DNA from 4 places in the Modestobacter sp. SSW1-42 genome. Region 3 is predicted to be linked to each of the others. Evidence: predicted binding sites of a transcription regulator. Region 3 holds the regulator's gene; each other region holds the start of a gene.
The links. Region 3 encodes LexA, which represses DNA repair genes until DNA is damaged. Its sites were predicted from a motif close to TCGAACANNTGTTCGA; they were not measured.
Positions count from the first base shown of each region.

Region 1: the regulator LexA is predicted to act here: its motif matches at 2,226-2,241, upstream of ACGBYP_RS12530 (DUF222 domain-containing protein).
Region 2: the regulator LexA is predicted to act here: its motif matches at 1,977-1,992, upstream of dinB (DNA polymerase IV).
Region 4: the regulator LexA is predicted to act here: its motif matches at 2,462-2,477, upstream of ACGBYP_RS14235 (DUF222 domain-containing protein).

Region 1 covers NZ_JBISCA010000003.1:463,426-467,630, reverse strand. The annotation lists gene ACGBYP_RS12535 (hypothetical protein) at 1-320, shown strand, start outside; gene ACGBYP_RS12530 (DUF222 domain-containing protein) at 636-2,222, opposite strand; gene ACGBYP_RS12525 (TIGR03618 family F420-dependent PPOX class oxidoreductase) at 2,526-2,939, opposite strand; gene ACGBYP_RS12520 (hypothetical protein) at 3,070-3,339, shown strand; gene ACGBYP_RS12515 (hypothetical protein) at 3,377-3,946, opposite strand; gene ACGBYP_RS12510 (protein adenylyltransferase SelO) at 3,987-4,205, opposite strand, start outside.
Region 2 covers NZ_JBISCA010000001.1:793,114-797,318, forward strand. The annotation lists gene ACGBYP_RS03940 (sucrase ferredoxin) at 1-42, opposite strand, end outside; gene ACGBYP_RS03945 (cupin domain-containing protein) at 11-1,351, opposite strand; gene ACGBYP_RS03950 (BatC protein) at 1,354-1,701, opposite strand; gene dinB (DNA polymerase IV) at 2,065-3,333, shown strand; gene ACGBYP_RS03960 (DUF3040 domain-containing protein) at 3,465-3,914, shown strand; gene ACGBYP_RS03965 (ribose-phosphate diphosphokinase) at 4,000-4,205, opposite strand, start outside.
Region 3 covers NZ_JBISCA010000005.1:378,126-382,330, forward strand. The annotation lists gene nrdR (transcriptional regulator NrdR) at 48-548, opposite strand; gene ACGBYP_RS18990 (LysM peptidoglycan-binding domain-containing protein) at 837-1,433, opposite strand; gene lexA (transcriptional repressor LexA) at 1,732-2,538, shown strand; gene ACGBYP_RS19000 (hypothetical protein) at 2,620-3,687, opposite strand; gene ACGBYP_RS19005 (phosphatase PAP2 family protein) at 3,659-4,205, opposite strand, start outside.
Region 4 covers NZ_JBISCA010000003.1:819,847-824,051, forward strand. The annotation lists gene treZ (malto-oligosyltrehalose trehalohydrolase) at 1-1,516, shown strand, start outside; gene ACGBYP_RS14230 (dihydrofolate reductase family protein) at 1,520-2,248, shown strand; gene ACGBYP_RS14235 (DUF222 domain-containing protein) at 2,481-4,205, shown strand, end outside.

The DNA of each region.
Region 1 (4,205 bases), on a different contig from region 3:
TCGCCGTTCCGTGGGGGCTGTGGGGGGCGGCGATGCTGCTGCGGCCGGGCGACGTGACGCGGCTGGTCTGCGGCGGTGGGCCGGAACCGGACGCCTGGATCGTCCGGGTGCTCGGCGCCCGGTTGGTGGCCCAGCACGTGCTCACGCTGGTGCGCCCGACCCGGGCGGTGGTGCTGGCCGGCGCCGGCACCGACCTCCTGCACGCCGCCAGCATGGTGGTGGCCCGGGTGCGCTGGCCCGACCACGCCCGGCCCATCTGGGTGAGCGGCACGACCTCGCTCGGTTCGGCCGTGGTGGGGGCGCTGACCGCCGGGCGCTGAACCGGCGCGCAAGGCGCGGGCCGGCGCCCGGGGGATTCCGCCGCGGACGACGATGCAGACCCACAGCGCTCGCGCTGTCCGCGAGGTGCGGGAGCGCTGTGAGTCGCCGGCGCCGAGGGACGATCACCGGTGCCTCGGAGCAGGACGGCCACGCGGTGCGCAGCGGGAACCGGCACAGCGCATCAGCAGGTGAGCCCCGAGGTAGGAGCTGCCCGTCACCGACGGTGCGCTGTGCCGGCTCCAGCGCCCCGTCGGCCACGTTCGCACGGGCGTCGGCGGTTCGTGGACGTGCCCGATGGAGGGCATGACCGGTGCTCAGAAGGGCGGCGGGTCGTCGGTCGGAGGTGGCTGCTCGGGCGGGTGCGTGTCGGTCGGTGGACTGCCGGGGGCCGGTTCGGGTGGTCGGAGTCCGGGTGGTCGGAGTTCGGGTGGTCGGGTGGTGCGGGTGACGCCGGTCGGTGTGTTGACGTGGAGGGTGCCGTCGTCGGTGAGGCGGAAGTGCCAGCCGCGGGCGAGGGTCTTGAGTCGGTGGTGGGAGCGGCACAGGCAGCACAGGTTGGTGCAGTCGGTGGCTCCGCCGTCGGCGTGGGCGGTGACGTGGTCGAGGTCTGCCTGGCCGGTGCGTTGGCCGCAGTTGGGGAAGCGGCAGCGCTGGTCGCGGGTGGTGACGAAGGCGCGTTGCCGGTCGGTGGGGGCGTAGGCGTGGGTCGGCGGCGGTGGTCCGAGGACCGGGCAGCTGCACGCTTCTGCCACCTCGTCGTCGACCGCCTCGCCCTCGACCGCCTCGACCTCGGTGCCGGCATCGTCGCGCTTGTGAGCACCGCTGCGGTCGCCATCGCCCGCAGCGGTGGCGTCGTCGGGGTGGTCGGGGCAGCCGCGGCGGGCCAGATCGACGGGGGTCATCGTGGCCAGCAGGCGGCCGTCGGGGCCGGTGATGGCGTAGGTGAGGGTGCCGCCGTCGGGGGTGGTGAGCCCGAGGGCGGCGACGCGGGCGAGCAGTTCGCGTAGGTGGGCGGCGGTGATGGGTAGCCCGTTGACCTCACCGGGGGCGCTGCTGGCGCCGGTGAGGGAGTCCAGGCTGGCGGTGATCCGCAGGTTCGCGGCGACCAGCGGCAGGCCGTTGTCGGCGGGGCGGCGGATCAGCGCGGAGTGCACACAGGCGCGCAGCTGCCCGATGGGGCGGGGGTCGCCGTCGGCTTTGAGCATGCGGGCCAGCTGGTCGATCAGGTCCAGGCACTCGGCGGCCTCGTCGGTGGGCAGGTCCACCGCCAGCGTCGCCCGGCCCGCCACACCCGAGGGGTGGAGGTGCACGTCGGCGGTGCGCTCGGCCTCCTGGCGGCGCTCTTCGGCGGCGGCGGAGTCCAGCTGCAGCATCAGCGCACCGGCCCGGTCACGCAGCCGGTACACCGACAGGTCCCGGGCCTCGGACAGCAGCGCAGCCTCCACCTGCCCGGCGACGTCGGCGCAGGTGTGGGCGAGCACGTCGGCCAGTGCGTCGGCCCGCCGTTCGTCGATCAACCCGGCCTTGAGCGCGGCGAGGGTGCGCGGGAGCTTGTGCCGCCAGGTCAGCGCCCGCTTCAGCCGGTGCGCGGCGGTGCCGCGCCCGAGGTTGAGGATCACCGACAGCTCGGCCAGGAAGAACTCACTGACCCCCGGCTCGCCATCGGCCGTCCAGCCCGGCCGCCGCGCCCCCGGCCCGTCGGGATCGGCCGACGCGGGTCGTTGGGCGGCCAGGCCCAGGATCAGCTCGGCCTCCTCCGCGGCGTCCACGGCCCGCCGCCGCTGCAAGGCCTGCAACTCATCAGCCAGCCACTCGTGTGGCCACACCGACCGATCGGGCAGCTCCGACCAGTCCTCGACCACCGGCCCGCGGGGGCGGGGCGGGTAGGCGGTCGACGTCATGGGTCGAACGTACGTTCGGGGTACGACAGTTCCGGGACGTCCTGCAGGCGTCCGGCGTCCGCGGTCCGACGTCCAACAGCCGAGCCGGGACCCGACGCCGACCGACGACCGGCACTGCTCAGCAGGGGCCTCGTGAGGCAGCAGTCGACGACCGCGACGGGCCATGCGAGCCGGCGCGTCAGGTGCTCACGACGACCTCGAGGGCCGGGCCCCTCGATCAGCGGCGAGTCCGGCTCCCGGCGTTGCACAGCGCGGCCACCGACGCGGCAAGTCCGGCGGGCGGTGCACGCCCGGTCGCGCGGCTCAGCCGGCGATCGTCTGGCGCTCCGGCTCGATCCACACGGTGACCCGCTCGGTCTTGATCTGCTCGGGCGGGTACGGCTTGCCGTCGTGCTCCTGCGACAGTTGGTCGATCTGGTCCCGCGCGGACTGTCCGCGCTCGGTGCCCACCACCCGGCCGCGCACTTCGGCGTACCGGTAGGGGTTGCCCGCATCGCGGAGGGCGAGGGTGACCCGGGGGTCGCGCTCGAGGTCCTTGGACTCCTGCCGGTGCGGCTCGGTGTTGACGTAGAGCCGGTCGCCCTCGACCCCGCCCCAGATGTGGTGCGTCTGGATCCTCCCGTCGGGGAGCAGGCTGCTGATGGCCGCGTGGTCGGGGCCACTCGCGAGCTCGCGGGTCACCGGGTGCAGGTCGGGTCCGTCCTGGGTGTCGGCCATGGCCCCGGCTCACCCACGTGTGCGGCCCGTCACCCTGGACGGTCCGGTGCGTGGACGGCGGGGGAGCCGGGCACCTCCTCGTGGTCCCGTTCCGTGAATGCCAGGAGTGCCCGTGTCCTCGTCCCGTCCTGTGCGTCGTTGGCGCCACGCCGTCGTGGGCCTCGCCCTCGTCGCCAGTCCTCTGCTCACCGCCTGCGGCGGTGACGGCGATGCCCAGCAGCCCACCGACGACGCCCCGGCCTCGAGCCAGCCCGCGGACGGCGGCCAGGGAGGTGACGACGGCACCGGCGGGGACGAGAACGAGCAGGACGAGAACGAGCAGGGCGGCAACGAGAACGAGCCCGACGAGAACGAGCAGGACGAGAACGAGCCCGACGAGAACGAGCAGGACGAGAGCTGAATCGGCGGCACCCGGGGCGGGCGCCCCGGGTGCCGGTCTACTCCGCCGAGCGCTGGCGCTCGATCTCGGCGAGCACCGTCTTCCGGTGCTTCCCGAGCTCCTCCTCGGCCCTCTCGGCGCGGTCGAGCTGGGCGTCCCCGTGCATCTCCCGCACCTTCTCCCGCGCCTCGGGCGCCGAGGCGTCGATCAGCTCGGCGGCCTTGCGGGCCTCCTTGGCGGCGTCGGTGTTGGGCACGTGCTGGTGCTCGCCGTGCCGCTTCGCCGAGTCGGTGGCCTTCTTCTCCTCGTCGCTGAGCAGCGCCCAGGCGGCGTCGGGCAGGTAGCGGGCCGTCTCGTGCTCGCCGCGCTCGGCGGTGCCCGTGTCGGCGGTGTGCCAGTCCTGCGCCGTCCACTCCGACAGGTGCTGCTGGGCGGGGGTGCGCTCGCCGTCGTGCACGTAACCGCCGCCCTGCTCCTCGTACTCGGTGGCCAGCAGCTGGCTCTTGCGGGCGCTCCACTGGCCCGGCCGGCCGCCCCGGTCACCGGCCTTGATCTCCTCCTTGAGCCGCGCTCGCAGCTCGGGCTCGGTGTAGTCGGCCGCGTAGTCCTCCGCGCTCTTCCCGCTCATGGACGCCGCGGTACCCCGGGCCGCGGCCGGTCACGCCGGATCAGGTGCCGCAGAACGTGCGGTACGCACCGAAGTCGACCGGCGCCGGTGCGGCGTACCGCTCCAGGCCCGGGCGCGGGGTGAACGGGTCGGCCAGCACGGCCAGCAGCCGGTGCAGCGGGTCCAGGTCGCCGTCGGTCGCGGCGGTCAGCGCCTCCTCGACCAGGTGGTTGCGCGGGATGTAGACCGGGTTGACCCGGTCCATCGCGTCGGCGTCCGG
Region 2 (4,205 bases), on a different contig from region 3:
GCCCGTGGTCTCAGGCTCCGGTGCGGTCGTCACTGTCCCCATGATGCGCCGTCGCGCCGAGGTCCCGGTGCGCGTGCGCGTCGGGCACGACGGCGATCGCCTGGGTGACCAGCCGGCGCGCCAGCGTGAGCTGGTCGGCGGCGTCCAGGCCGGGCAGGTCGCCGACCTTGAGCTCACCGGCGGCCAGCAGCGCGGCCAGCGCGGGGTGCGTGTCGGCCGGCAGGTCGTGGGTGCGGCGGCCGGCGACCAGGGCCACCCGCCCCGCGGCCGGCTCGCGCAGCTGGACCCGCAGCAGCGGGCGCACCCGCAGCACGGTGCCGGCGTCCAGGGCGGCGAGCGCGGCGGACTGCGCGAGCGGCTGCACCGGGGCCGGGCGCACCTGGGCCCAGGCGCGGGACCGCAGGGAGTCCGCGACCGCAGCCGGGTCGACGTCGGCGATCCAACGCTGCAGACCGGCCAGCACCGCGGCGACGTCCTCGGTGGTGGCCGACGGGTCGGACAGGTCGACGCCCAGCGGGAGCGAGCTGCGCAGCGCCGGGTCCTCGGCGGCGAGCACGCGCACCAGGTCCAGCGCCGACTCGACCGCGCCCCACCGGGTGACCGGGTGCACGCCGATGGTCAGGTGGGCGCTGATCTCGCCGAGCGCGACGGCGGAGTGGATGTAGCCGCGCGGCAGGTAGAGGGCGTCACCGGGGCGCAGCACCGTGTCGATCACCGGCGGCCGCTGCGCGGCGGCGGCGACCTCGTCGGGGCGGTCGGTCCACGGGTGGGTGCGCAGCGGGTCGGTGAGCACCGGCTCGTGGATCGTCCAGTGCTTCTCGCCGGCCACCTGCAGCACGAAGACGTCGTGGACGTCATAGTGAGGGGAGAACCCGCGCGAGGACGGCGGGGTGATGTAGGCGTTGACCTGCGTGGGGTGCCCGAGGTCGGCGGCCAGCTGGTTCGCGAAGGCGATCAGCGGCGGCCACAGCCGGTGCAGACCCTGCAGGACCACGGTGCTGCCCTCGGCGAAGAGCCGGAGCACCGCGTCGGAGGACACCTGGTCGCCGATCTCGGCGCCGGCGCCCTGCGGGCTCGTGAAGCGCTTGGCGTCGACGACCGCGCCGTCCTTGGCGATCCGCAGGAACGGCGTGCGCAGGCCGCGGGTGCTCAGCAGCTCGTCGACGGCGTCCAGGTCGAGCAGGTCGGTGAAGGTGCCGCCCAGCTCCGCCGCGGTGGACAGCAGCGGCCGGCGGGACCAGTGCTCGTCGGCGAAGACCTGCGGGTCCACGCGGATGCAGCGGCGCAGCGCCGGACGGGCGCCGTCCTCCGCGGAGGACGGCGCCCGGTCCTGCAGGTCGGGGTCGGGCACGGTCAGGCCGAGCCGTCCGCGCCACCGTCGTGCTGGCCCGGGGTGCCGCCGCCGGCACCGGAGTCGAGCGGGCCCTCGGCGCCACCGTCGGCGCCACCATCGGCACCGCCGTCGGCACCGCCGTCGGCGCCACCGTCGGCACCGCCGTCGGCACCGCCGTCGGCGCCACCATCGGCACCGCCGTCCGCGCCGCCGTCCTGCTGGCCGGGGGTGCCGCCGCCGGCACCGGAGTCGGCCGGGCCCTCGGCGCCACCGTCGGCGCCGCCGTCGTGCTGACCCGGGGTGCCCTCGCCGGCGCCGGAGTCGGCCGGGCCCTCGGTGGTGGTCATGTCGTCGTCGTCGAGTGCCATGGGCTGCTCCGCTCGTCGCTGGTGTCGGTCGCCGGGAGGCGGCCGTCGGGCACTTCCTACCGCAGCGGTCCACCCGGCACACATCGACCCGGGCGGGACGGGTCGTGCACGACCGATCGCGGGTGGGGGTGTCCGTGCCCTGCTCCGGACGCCGTCCCGGGCGGGAGGGGCGGCGCCCGGCGTCCTCGCGGCGGGCGGCCCGGTCACGAGGCGGTCTCGACACGGACCCGCTGCGCCTGTCGGTGCGGGAGGACCGGGCGTGACCGGCTAGCCTCTCGAACAGGTGTTCGACGGCCGTGGGGACGGTCGTCGGGAGGGGCGCCGTGCCGGGGGAAGCCGGCACGGCGCGGAGAGGGGTGTCCGGTGTCCGATCGCGCTGCCGGCTGCACGGTGCTGCACGTCGACATGGACGCGTTCTTCGCCAGCGTCGAGGTGCGCCGCCACCCCGAGCTGGCCGGCACACCGGTCATCGTCGGCGGCGTGGGCAACCGGGGCGTGGTCACCTCGGCCACCTACGAGGCGCGGGCGTACGGGGTGCACAGCGCGATGCCCACCTCCCGGGCGCTGCGGCTGTGCCCGACGGCCACCGTGCTGCCGGGCGACCTCGCGCTCTACACCGAGGTCTCCCGGTCGGTGATGGCGCTGTTCCGCACCATCACCCCGCTGGTGGAGCCGCTGAGCCTGGACGAGGCGTTCCTCGACGTCTCCGGCTCCGGACGGCGGCTGGGCGACCCGGTGGCCATCGGCGAGCACATCCGGGCCCGGGTCTTCGACGAGCAGGGCATCACCTGCTCGGTCGGGGTGGCCGGCAGCAAGTTCGTGGCCAAGCTCGCCTCCACCCGCTCCAAGCCCGACGGGCTGCTGGTGGTGCGCCCGGCCGAGGTCATGGACTTCCTGCACCCGCTGCCGGTCGGCGCGCTGTGGGGCGTGGGCCCCAAGACCGAGGAGGTGCTGCTGCGGCTGGGGCTGCGCACCGTCGGCGACCTGGCGCACGTGCCGGCGCGCACCCTGCAGCGCGCGGTGGGCGCCGCCGCCGGGGCGCACCTGCACGAGCTTTCCTGGGGCCGCGACCCGCGCCGCGTGGTGCCCGACGAGCCCGACCGTTCGACCGGGGCTGAGGAGACCTTCGGCACCGACGTCGACGACCCGCAGGTGGTCCACCGCGAGCTGCTGCACCTGGCCGAGCGCACGGCGGGGCGGCTGCGCTCCACCGGTCACCTGACCCGCACGGTGAGCATCAAGGTCCGCTTCGCCGACTTCACCACCATCACCCGCTCCCGCACCCTGAAGGTCCCCACCGACGTCGGCCAGGAGCTCTACGACACCGCCCGCGCGCTGTTCGACGCCCTCGGCCTGGACCGGGCCCGGATCCGGCTGGTCGGCGTGCGCGCCGAGGGGCTGGTCGAGGCTGACGCCACCGCCCGCCAGCTCGAGCTCGGCGCCCGCGAGCACGGCCGCCGGGACGCCGAGCTGGCCGCCGACGCCGCCGCCCGCCGCTTCGGCGCCGGTGCGGTCCGGCCGGCCACGCTGCTGGGCCGCGGGCGCACCCCGGGCACCGGGCCGGGGGTGCGCGGGCAGCTCCCGGGGAGCGGTCCGGGCGCGGCCGGACGCCGTCCCGGGGCGGCGCGGTGAGGAGTTCCCGGGCCGGGCGTGTCGGCCCTGTGCGAAGGAGAACAGCCCGCACGGGTGTGTCGCAGGCAACTCACCTTTCGCAGTCCGCCAACGCCTCGTATCCTCGGAGTTCCACGGGCGGACTGCCGCCGGTGGCTGATCGCACTGCGCACCTGGAGGTCGACGTGCCGCTCTCGGAGCACGAGCAGCGTCTGCTGGAGCAGATCGAGCGCGCCCTCGTCGACGACGATCCCAAGTTCGCCTCGACGGTCCGTACCGGAGACCGGCGACAGAAGGCCCGGCGCAAGCTGCAGCTGGGCGTCCTGCTCGTCGTCGTCGGCCTGGCCCTCGTCGTGGCCGGCGTCGCGATCCCCTCGGCCGCGGTGGCCCAGGTGGTCGTCGGTGTCCTGGGCTTCCTGATCGCCTTCGGCGGGGCCGCGCTGGGCCTGCTCAACTACAAGGCCGCCACCGGCGCGGTCGAGGCCGGCCCCGTCACCGGTGGCCGCCCCGGCCCGGGTGGCTCCAGTCGGGTCGGCAAGGCCCGGCGCCAGCCGATGAAGAACCGGCTCGAGGAGCGCTTCCGCCGCCGCTACGACCAGTAGCCGCCACGGGCCAGCCCCGAGCAGCACCTCCCGACAGCCGCCGTCCGGCCCCCGGACGGCGGCTGTCGGCGTCCCGGCGTCCGTCTCAGGCGGTCGGGAGGACGTCGAACAGCGCGCTGACCGACTCGCCGTCGTGGATCCGCCGCACCGCCTGGGCGAGGGCCGGGGCCACCGAGAGCACCGTCAGCTTCCCCGTGGGGTCCTCCGCCGGGGCGGGCACCGTGTTGGTGCAGACGAGTTCCAGCACGTCGGGCTGGGCGCCGATCCGCTCCAGCGCGCCGGCGGCGAACA
Region 3 (4,205 bases):
GGTGAGCTGCGGAGCGGGCAGGCGGTGCGCGGCAGGCGGGCGGGGCGTCAGCCGGCCGGCGACCCGGCGTCGTCGCCGGGTGGACCGTTGTCGGCGACCTCGGGCCGGAGCCGCTTGAGCTCGGCGATCTCCTTCTCGAAGTCGGCCGCGGAGGAGAAGGAGCGGTAGACGCTGGCGAAGCGGAGGTAGGCGACCTCGTCGAGGTAGCGCAGTGGCCCGAGGATGGCCAGGCCGACCTCGTTGCTGGGGACCTCGGCGGCACCGGTGGCCCGTACGGCGTCCTCGACCTTGGCGGCGAGGACGGCGAGCTGCCCCTCGTCGACCGGGCGCCCCTGGCACGCCCGGCGCACGCCGGCGATGACCTTGTTGCGGTCGAAGGGCTCGCTGACGCCGCTGCGCTTGACGACGGCGAGCACCGGCTCCTCCACGGTGGTGAACCGGCGGCCGCAGACCGGGCACGACCGACGGCGGCGTGTGGTGGCGCCCTCGTCGGTCTCCCGCGAGTCGACGACCCGGCTGTCAGGGCTGTGGCAGAACGGACAGCGCACCGGGCACCTCCTCGATCGGCGGGCCGCCGGGGCGACCGTGGTGACGTCTCCTGTGGACCGCCCGGGGGACATCCGGTGGATGTCCTGGGGCTGACCTGGGGAAGCGCCTGTGGAGAAGAACTACACCTCTGTCACACAAGATGTTGGGGTGAGGTTAGCCCCGCACCACTACAGGTGCAACCCCTGGGGTCCGGCGCGTCGCCCCTCGTCGCAGCAGCACCGCCCGCACCAGGCACTTCGCCACGCCACGCCGGGAGACGGTGTGACCCAGGGTCGCCGGAGCGCGGCTCAGGGCAGTTGGAGCTCCGCGCCGGGCATCAGGTCGACGCTGTACAGACCGTTCAGCTCGACGATGGCGTCGACCACGGCGCGGGGGTCCTCGTCGGGGGCGACGTCGCGCGCGATGGACCACAGCGTGTCGCCGTACCGCACCACGACGGTGCTCGAGCCGGCCAGCTGCAGTCCGGTCTCGCGCCCGAGCTCGACGGTGACGACGGTGGCCGCGGCGACCGACAGCCCGATCGCCATCGACAGCCCGGCGACGACCCGCCGGCCACGGGCGGTGAGCCGCAGCGGCGCCGGCGGCGGCCGGTCGACACCCCGGCGGCGCACCCGCACGACGGGGCGCGCCTCGACCGCGCAGCCACCCCGGACGGGACGGCCGGCGGCGAGGCCGTCGAGCCGGGCCGGCCGGGCGCCGGGGCGCACCGGGTCGCGGCGCCCGGTGACCGGGGCGACCGGCTGCGGCCCCCGGCCGGCGAGCGGCTCGGAGCACGACGGCGCCACCCGGGCGACGGGCCTGGCCGGCCGTCGCACGGGCGCGGCGGGGACCGGGGGGACGGGCACCACGGAGAGGACGGGGGTGTCGAGCTGTGGGCTGACCATCGGGGGCACTCCTGGAGGTCTGGCGGTGGGACGTCGTCGGACGCCCGGTGCGCCCAGGCGGTCCCCCCGAGGCAGCGGCCGCCTCGAACGCCTGTTCGATTCGAACGTCTGTGCGATGTCTACCGCATCCCTCCGACAAGTCCACCCCTGGACGCGCGACTCCTTCGAACAGGTGTTTGAACTACACCGGTGTGACCCGCTACCGTGCACCCGAGATCGCTGACCGGACTGCTCCCGGCCCTCCGGTGCCGGGCAGCGACCGGGAACTGCTGCCCCGGCAGCCGGACGAGGAGGACACATGGCGGCCGACGGCCCCACGGCAGGAGGCACGAGGTCCTCGCGGCGCAGCCGCACGACGACCGACGCCCCTGGCACCGACGCCACCACCGCGGGGAGCGGAGCGGTCGCCGCCGTCCGCGAGTTCCCCGAGCGCGGGGAGGCCGGCGACGGCCTGACCCAGCGCCAGCGCCGCGTGCTGGAGGTCATCCGCGACTCCATCGACCGCCGCGGCTACCCGCCCTCCGTGCGCGAGATCGGCGAGGCCGTGGGCCTGTCGTCGGCGTCCTCGGTGGCCCACCAGCTCTCGGTGCTGCAGCGCAAGGGCTGGCTGCGGCGTGACCCGAACCGGCCCCGCGCCCTCGACGTCCGCATGCCGGGCGAGACCAGCGTGATGACCGAGTCCCCGGCCGAGACGCCGACCGCCGCGACCGGCACCGACGAGACCACCCCCACCCCCACGTACGTGCCGCTGGTCGGCCGGATCGCCGCCGGTGGCCCGGTGCTGGCCGAGCAGGCCGTGGAGGACGTGTTCCCGCTGCCCCGCGAGCTGGTCGGCGACGGCACGCTCTTCATGCTCAAGGTCGCCGGTGACTCCATGGTCGAGGCCGCCATCTGCGACGGCGACTGGGTCGTCGTCCGGCAGCAGCCGACCGCGGAGAACGGCGAGATCGTCGCCGCGATGATCGACGGCGAGGCCACCGTCAAGACCTACAAGCGCCGCGACGGGCACGTCTGGCTGATACCGCACAACCCGGCCTACGAGCCGATCCCGGGCGACGACGCCACCGTCCTCGGCCGCGTCGTCACCGTCCTGCGCCGGGTCTGAGCGAGGACGCCCTCTCCCCCACTCCTCGCAGGCTCGAAGCGGCCCCTGAGAGGAGGCGGGGGGGGGCGAGGAGGTCCTCGCTCAGCCCTGCCGACGGCGGAGCCGGCCGCCGATCCAGACCAGCAGCGTGGCCACGGCGGCCGCGATCAGCCCCGCGGTGACCGGGCTGACGCCGCCCCCCAGGTCCAGCGGTGCGGCAGCGGCGTCGTCCGGAGCGGCGTCCGTGGCCGGGGCGGGGGCCGCGGCGGCGGCCACCGGCACCAGCGTGACGACGGCCGGCAGGTCCTCGCTGGTCACCAGCAGGTCGCGGTCGTTGCCGGCGAAGGCGATCGCCTCGCCCTGCGGGGAGTCCGGCAGCGCCACCCGCACCGGCGGCCCGCTCAGCGCCCCCGCGACGTCGGAGTCGGCCAGCGGCCACACGTAGGCGTCGGTGTAGGTGCGCAACGCGATGCGCTGCCCGTCGGCGGAGACCGCGCCGCCGGTGACCAGCAGCTGTCCGGCGCGCCCGACCGGTCCCCCGGGCGTGCCGGTGAGCGTGAAGCCCATCCCGAGCACGCGGGTCATCGGCAGCGTCACCCCGTCGGCCAGCGGCTCGGCCGGCCGGTAGACCGAGCTGGCGCCGAGCACCTCCTTGGTCACCAGGTACGGCGTCCCGTCCGGGGCCAGCAGCAGCGCCTCGGCGTCGTGGGGGCCGTCGGGGTAGGTGAGCCGGGTGAGCGTGCTGCTGCCGTCGGGACGCAGGCCGATCAGCGCGACCGTCTCCCGCTGCTGGTCGTTGTCGCCGATGTCGGCCAGCCACACGGTGCCGTCGGCGCCGAGCGCCAGGTCCTCGGGGTCGTAGGGGTCGACCGCGGCGGTGCGCACCTCGCCGACCGCGCAGGCGCCGTCGAGCACGTAGACCTCGGCCTGGTCACCGCCGTCGTTCATCGCGAGCATCGCGTTCCCGACCCCGACCAGCCCGGAGATCTCCGGCAGCCGCTCGTCGGTGATCTCGCACCGGGTCGTGGGCGCGCCGTAGGTGTCGTCGGCGGCGGCGGGGGTCGCCGGCAGCAGCACGGCCAGGGCGCCCAGGGGTGCGCTCAGCGCCGCCCCGGCCACCCGGGTCCGGCGGCGGGCGCGGTCAACCCTGCTGTCGGCCCGCTCTGGCACGGGCCCAGCGTGACACCGGCAGCGCGTCGATCGCATGAACCACGCCCAAGAGCAGCACGCCGACGGCCAGCCCGGCCACCACGTCGGTGACCCAGTGGAAGTTCAGCGCGACCATCGTGACGCCGGTGACGAACGGCCCGACGACGGCGAGCAGCCAGCAGGCCCGTTGCACCCAAGGCGGCAGCCCGAACTCCACGGCCTGCCAGCGGGCCACCCCCCACATCAGGGCCGCGTTGGCCACGTGACCGGACGGGTAGCTGCCGCCGCCCCGGTGGAAGAACGAGCCGGGGTACTCGGGGGCGGTCCGCCCGGTGCCCCACTTGAACGCGTAGACGACGGCGGTGAGCAGCACCAGCGCCACGACGATGCGCAGCGCGGGGACGTAGGTGCGCCGGCGGACCGCGGTCCAGGCGACGAGGGCGGCCAGCAGGACCAGCACCGTGCCGCGCCCCCCGGCCTGGGTGAACACCCAGACCGGCCAGTAGGCGGCGGAGTCGCGCAGGTCCCAGCGGTCGACG
Region 4 (4,205 bases), on a different contig from region 3:
GTCGTCCTACAGCTGGGGCGACCGCGCCTGGACCGGCCGCCCGCTCGCCGGCGGCGTCGTCTACGAGCTGCACGTGGGCACCTTCACCCGCGAGGGGACGTTCGACGCCGCCGTCCGCAACCTCGACCACCTGGTCGACCTGGGTGTCGACTTCGTCGAGCTGCTGCCGGTCAACGGCTTCAACGGCACCCACAACTGGGGCTACGACGGGGTCGCCTGGTACGCGGTGCAGGAGAGCTACGGCGGCCCGGCGGGCTACCAGCGACTGGTCGACGCCTGCCACCAGCGCGGCATCGGCGTCATCCAGGACGTCGTCTACAACCACCTCGGGCCCTCGGGCAACTACCTGCCGGAGTTCTTCCCCATCTTCGCCGCGGGTGCGAACAGCTGGGGCAACGCGATCAACCTGGACGGCCCCGACTCCGACGAGGTCCGCCGCTACATCATCGACAACGCGCTGATGTGGCTGCGCGACATGCACGTCGACGGGCTGCGGCTCGACGCCGTCCACGCGCTGGTCGACGAGCGGGCCACCCACGTGCTCGAGGAGATGGCCCAGGAGGTCGAGAAGCTCTCCGTCGCCGAGGGCCGCCCGCTGACGCTGATCGCCGAGAGCGACCTCAACGACCCCTCGCTCGTCACGCCCCGCGTGGCCGGCGGCAAGGGCCTGGACGCGCAGTGGAGCGACGACTTCCACCACTCGCTGCACACCCAGCTGACCGGCGAGGCGCAGGGCTACTACGCCGACTTCGCCGCCGGCGGCCTCGGCGGGCTGGCGAAGGTGCTCACCGGCGCCTTCTTCCACGCCGGCGACTGGTCCAGCTTCCGCCGGCGGCACCACGGCCGCCCGGTCGACACGAACGCGCTGCCGGGCTGGAAGTTCCTGGGCTACCTGCAGGACCACGACCAGATCGGCAACCGCGCGGTCGGTGACCGGATCTCGGCCTCCCTCTCCCCCGGCCTGCTCGGTGTCGGCGCGACGCTGGTGCTCACCAGCCCGTTCACCCCGATGCTGTTCATGGGCGAGGAGTGGGGCGCCTCGACGCCGTGGCAGTTCTTCACCAGCCACCCCGAGCCCGAGCTGGGCAAGGCCACCGCGGAGGGCCGGATCGGCGAGTTCGCCGAGCACGGCTGGGACGCCGACGTCGTGCCCGACCCGCAGGACCCGGAGACCTTCACCCGGTCCAAGCTGGACTGGTCCGAGCTCACCGAGGAGCCGCACGCGCACGTGCTCGCCGTGCACAAGGCGCTGATCGCGCTGCGCCGGGCGCACCCCGACCTGGTCGACCCCGACCTCACCGCCGTCGCGGTCAGCTGGGACGACGCCGACCGCTGGCTGGTCGTCCGCCGCGGCTCGCTGCGGGTGGTGGCCAACCTGTCCGACTCCCCGCGCGAGATCGACCTGGACGTCGACGCCGACGAGGTGCTGTTCGCCAGCGGCGAGATGCCCACCCTCGACGGCGGCGTGGTGACCCTCCCGGCGGAGAGCGCCGCGGTGCTGTCCACCCGCCGCTGACCCGTGCAGCGGCTGCTGCCCGACCCCGGCCCGCTCGGCACCGAGGCCGAGCTGGCCGGGGCGTACCGGCTCGTGGCGGGCCGGCACCTGCGGGTGAACTTCGTCGCCGCGCTCGACGGCGCCGTCCGCGTCGACGGGCGCAGCGGCGGGCTAGGCTCCCCCGGTGACCGCCGGGTGTTCCGGACGCTCCGCGCGCTGACCGACGCCGTGCTGGTCGGCGCGGGCACCGCGGCCGCCGAGGGCTACCGGCCGGTGCTGCCGGACTCCGCGGTCGGCCGGCTGCGCGCCGCGCTCGGGCGGCCCCCGGTGGCGCCGGTCGCGATCGTGTCCCGGCGCGCGTCCCTGGCACCGGACGACCAGCTCGTCACCGACGCGGTCACCCCGACCCTGCTGGTGACCTGCGCGGCCGCCGACCCCGACCGGCTCGCGGCCCTGGCCGCCGCCGGCGTCGTGGTCCTGGTCTGCGGCGACGACGACGTCGACCTGCCGTCCGCGCTCGACGCCCTGGCCGACCGCGGCCACGAGCAGCTGCTCTGCGAGGGCGGTCCGGCGTTGTTCGCCGCGGCGCTGGACGCCGGTGTGGTCGACGAGCTCGACCTGTCGATCGCCCCGCTGCTGGTCGGCGGCGGCGCCGGGCTGGTGCCCACGGCGCTGCCGGTCCCGGTGGGTGCCCGGCTGGTGCAGGTGCTGACCGAGGACGACGTCCTCTTCACCCGGTACGCGCTGCGCTGACCCCCTCGCGCCTGACCGTCGGGTCAGTCGCGCAGTCGACCACCGGTCCAGCAGTCCGGGGTCACGGGCGGAGTTGTCCGGGCCGTGGGTCGCGCGTCGGGGCGGGGGAGGACGTGACTGCCCGAGCGACCGCGGCGTCGGGTTCCGGCTCGACTGTTGGACGTCGGACCGCGGACGCCGGACGCCTGCAGGACGTCCCGGAACTGTCGTACCCCGAACGTACGTTCGACCCATGACGTCGACCGCCTACCCGCCCCGCCCCCGCGGGCCGGTGGTCGAGGACTGGTCGGAGCTGCCTGACCGGTCGGTGTGGCCACACGAGTGGCTGGCCGATGAGTTGCAGGCCTTGCAGCGGCGGCGGGCCGTGGACGCCGCGGAGGAGGCCGAGCTGATCCTGGGCCTGGCCGCGCAACGCCCGGCGACCGCCGATCCCGACGGCCCGGGGGCGCGGCGGCCGGGTTGGACGGCCGATGGTGAGCCGGGGATCAGTGAGTTCTTCCTGGCCGATCTGTCGGTGATCCTCAACCTCGGGCGCGGCACCGCCGCGCACCGGCTGAAGCGGGCGCTGACCTGGCGGCACAAGCTCCCGCGCACCCTCGCCGCGCTCAAGGCCGGGTTGATCGACGAACGGCGCGCCGACGCGCTGGCCGACGTGCTCGCCCACACCTGCGCCGACGTCGCCGGGCAGGTGGAGGCTGCGCTGCTGTCCGAGGCCCGGGACCTGTCGGTGTACCGGCTGCGTGACCGGGCCGGTGCGCTGATGCTGCAGCTGGACTCCGCCGCCGCCGAAGAGCGCCGCCAGGAGGCCGAGCGCACCGCCGACGTGCACCTCCACCCCTCCGGTGTGGAAGGTCGGGCGACGCTGGCGGTGGACCTGCCCACCGACGAGGCCGCCGAGTGCCTGGACCTGATCGACCAGCTGGCCCGCATGCTCAAAGCCGACGGCGACCCGCGGCCGATCGGGGTACTGCGCGCGCACGTGCACTCGATGCTCATCCGCCGCCCCGCCGACAACGGCCTGCCGCTGGTCGCCGCGGACCTGCGGATCACCGCCAGCCTGGACTCCCTCACCGGCGCCAGCAGCGCCCCCGGTGAGGTCAACGGCCTGCCGATCACCGCCGCCCACCTACGCGAACTGCTCGCCCGCGTCGGCGCCCTCGGGCTCACCACCCCCGACGGCGGCACCCTCACCTACGCCATCACCGGCCCCGACGGGCAGCTGCTGGCCACCCTGACCCCCGCCGAACTGGCCCGCCTCGCCCGCCGCGGCTGCCCCGACCACCCCGACGACGCCACCGCTGCGGGCGATGGCCACGGCGCTGACACCAACGACGGCGCCGACACCGGCACGAACCGCGGTCCCGACACCGACCTGGTCCCCGAGATCGACACGGACACGGACCCGGATACGGACCCCGACCCCGACCCCGACCCCGACCCCGACCCCGACCCCGACCCCGACCCGGTCCCCGGCACCAACATCGACACGGACCCGAACCCGGTCCCCGACGGGGAGGGCACGGGCGGAGACGAGGCGGTCGACGGCGAGGCGGCACAAGCGTGCAGCTGCCCGGTCCTGGGACCCCCGCCACCGACCGACGCCTACACCCCCACCGACCGGCAACGCGCCTTCGTCACCACCCGCGACCAGCGCTGCCGCTTCCCCAACTGCGGCCAACGCACCGGCCAGGCAGACCTCGACCACGTGCACGCCCACGCCCACGGCGGAGCCACCGACTGCACCAACCTGTGCTGCCTGTGCCGCTCCCACCACCGACTCAAGACCTTCGCCCGCGGCTGGCACTTCCGCCTCACCGACGACGGCACCCTGCACGTCACCACACCGACCGGCGTCACCCGCACCACCCGACCACCCGGACTCCGACCACCCGAACCGGCCCCCGGCAGTCCACCGACCGACACGCACCCGCCCGAGCAGCCACCTCCGACCGACGAC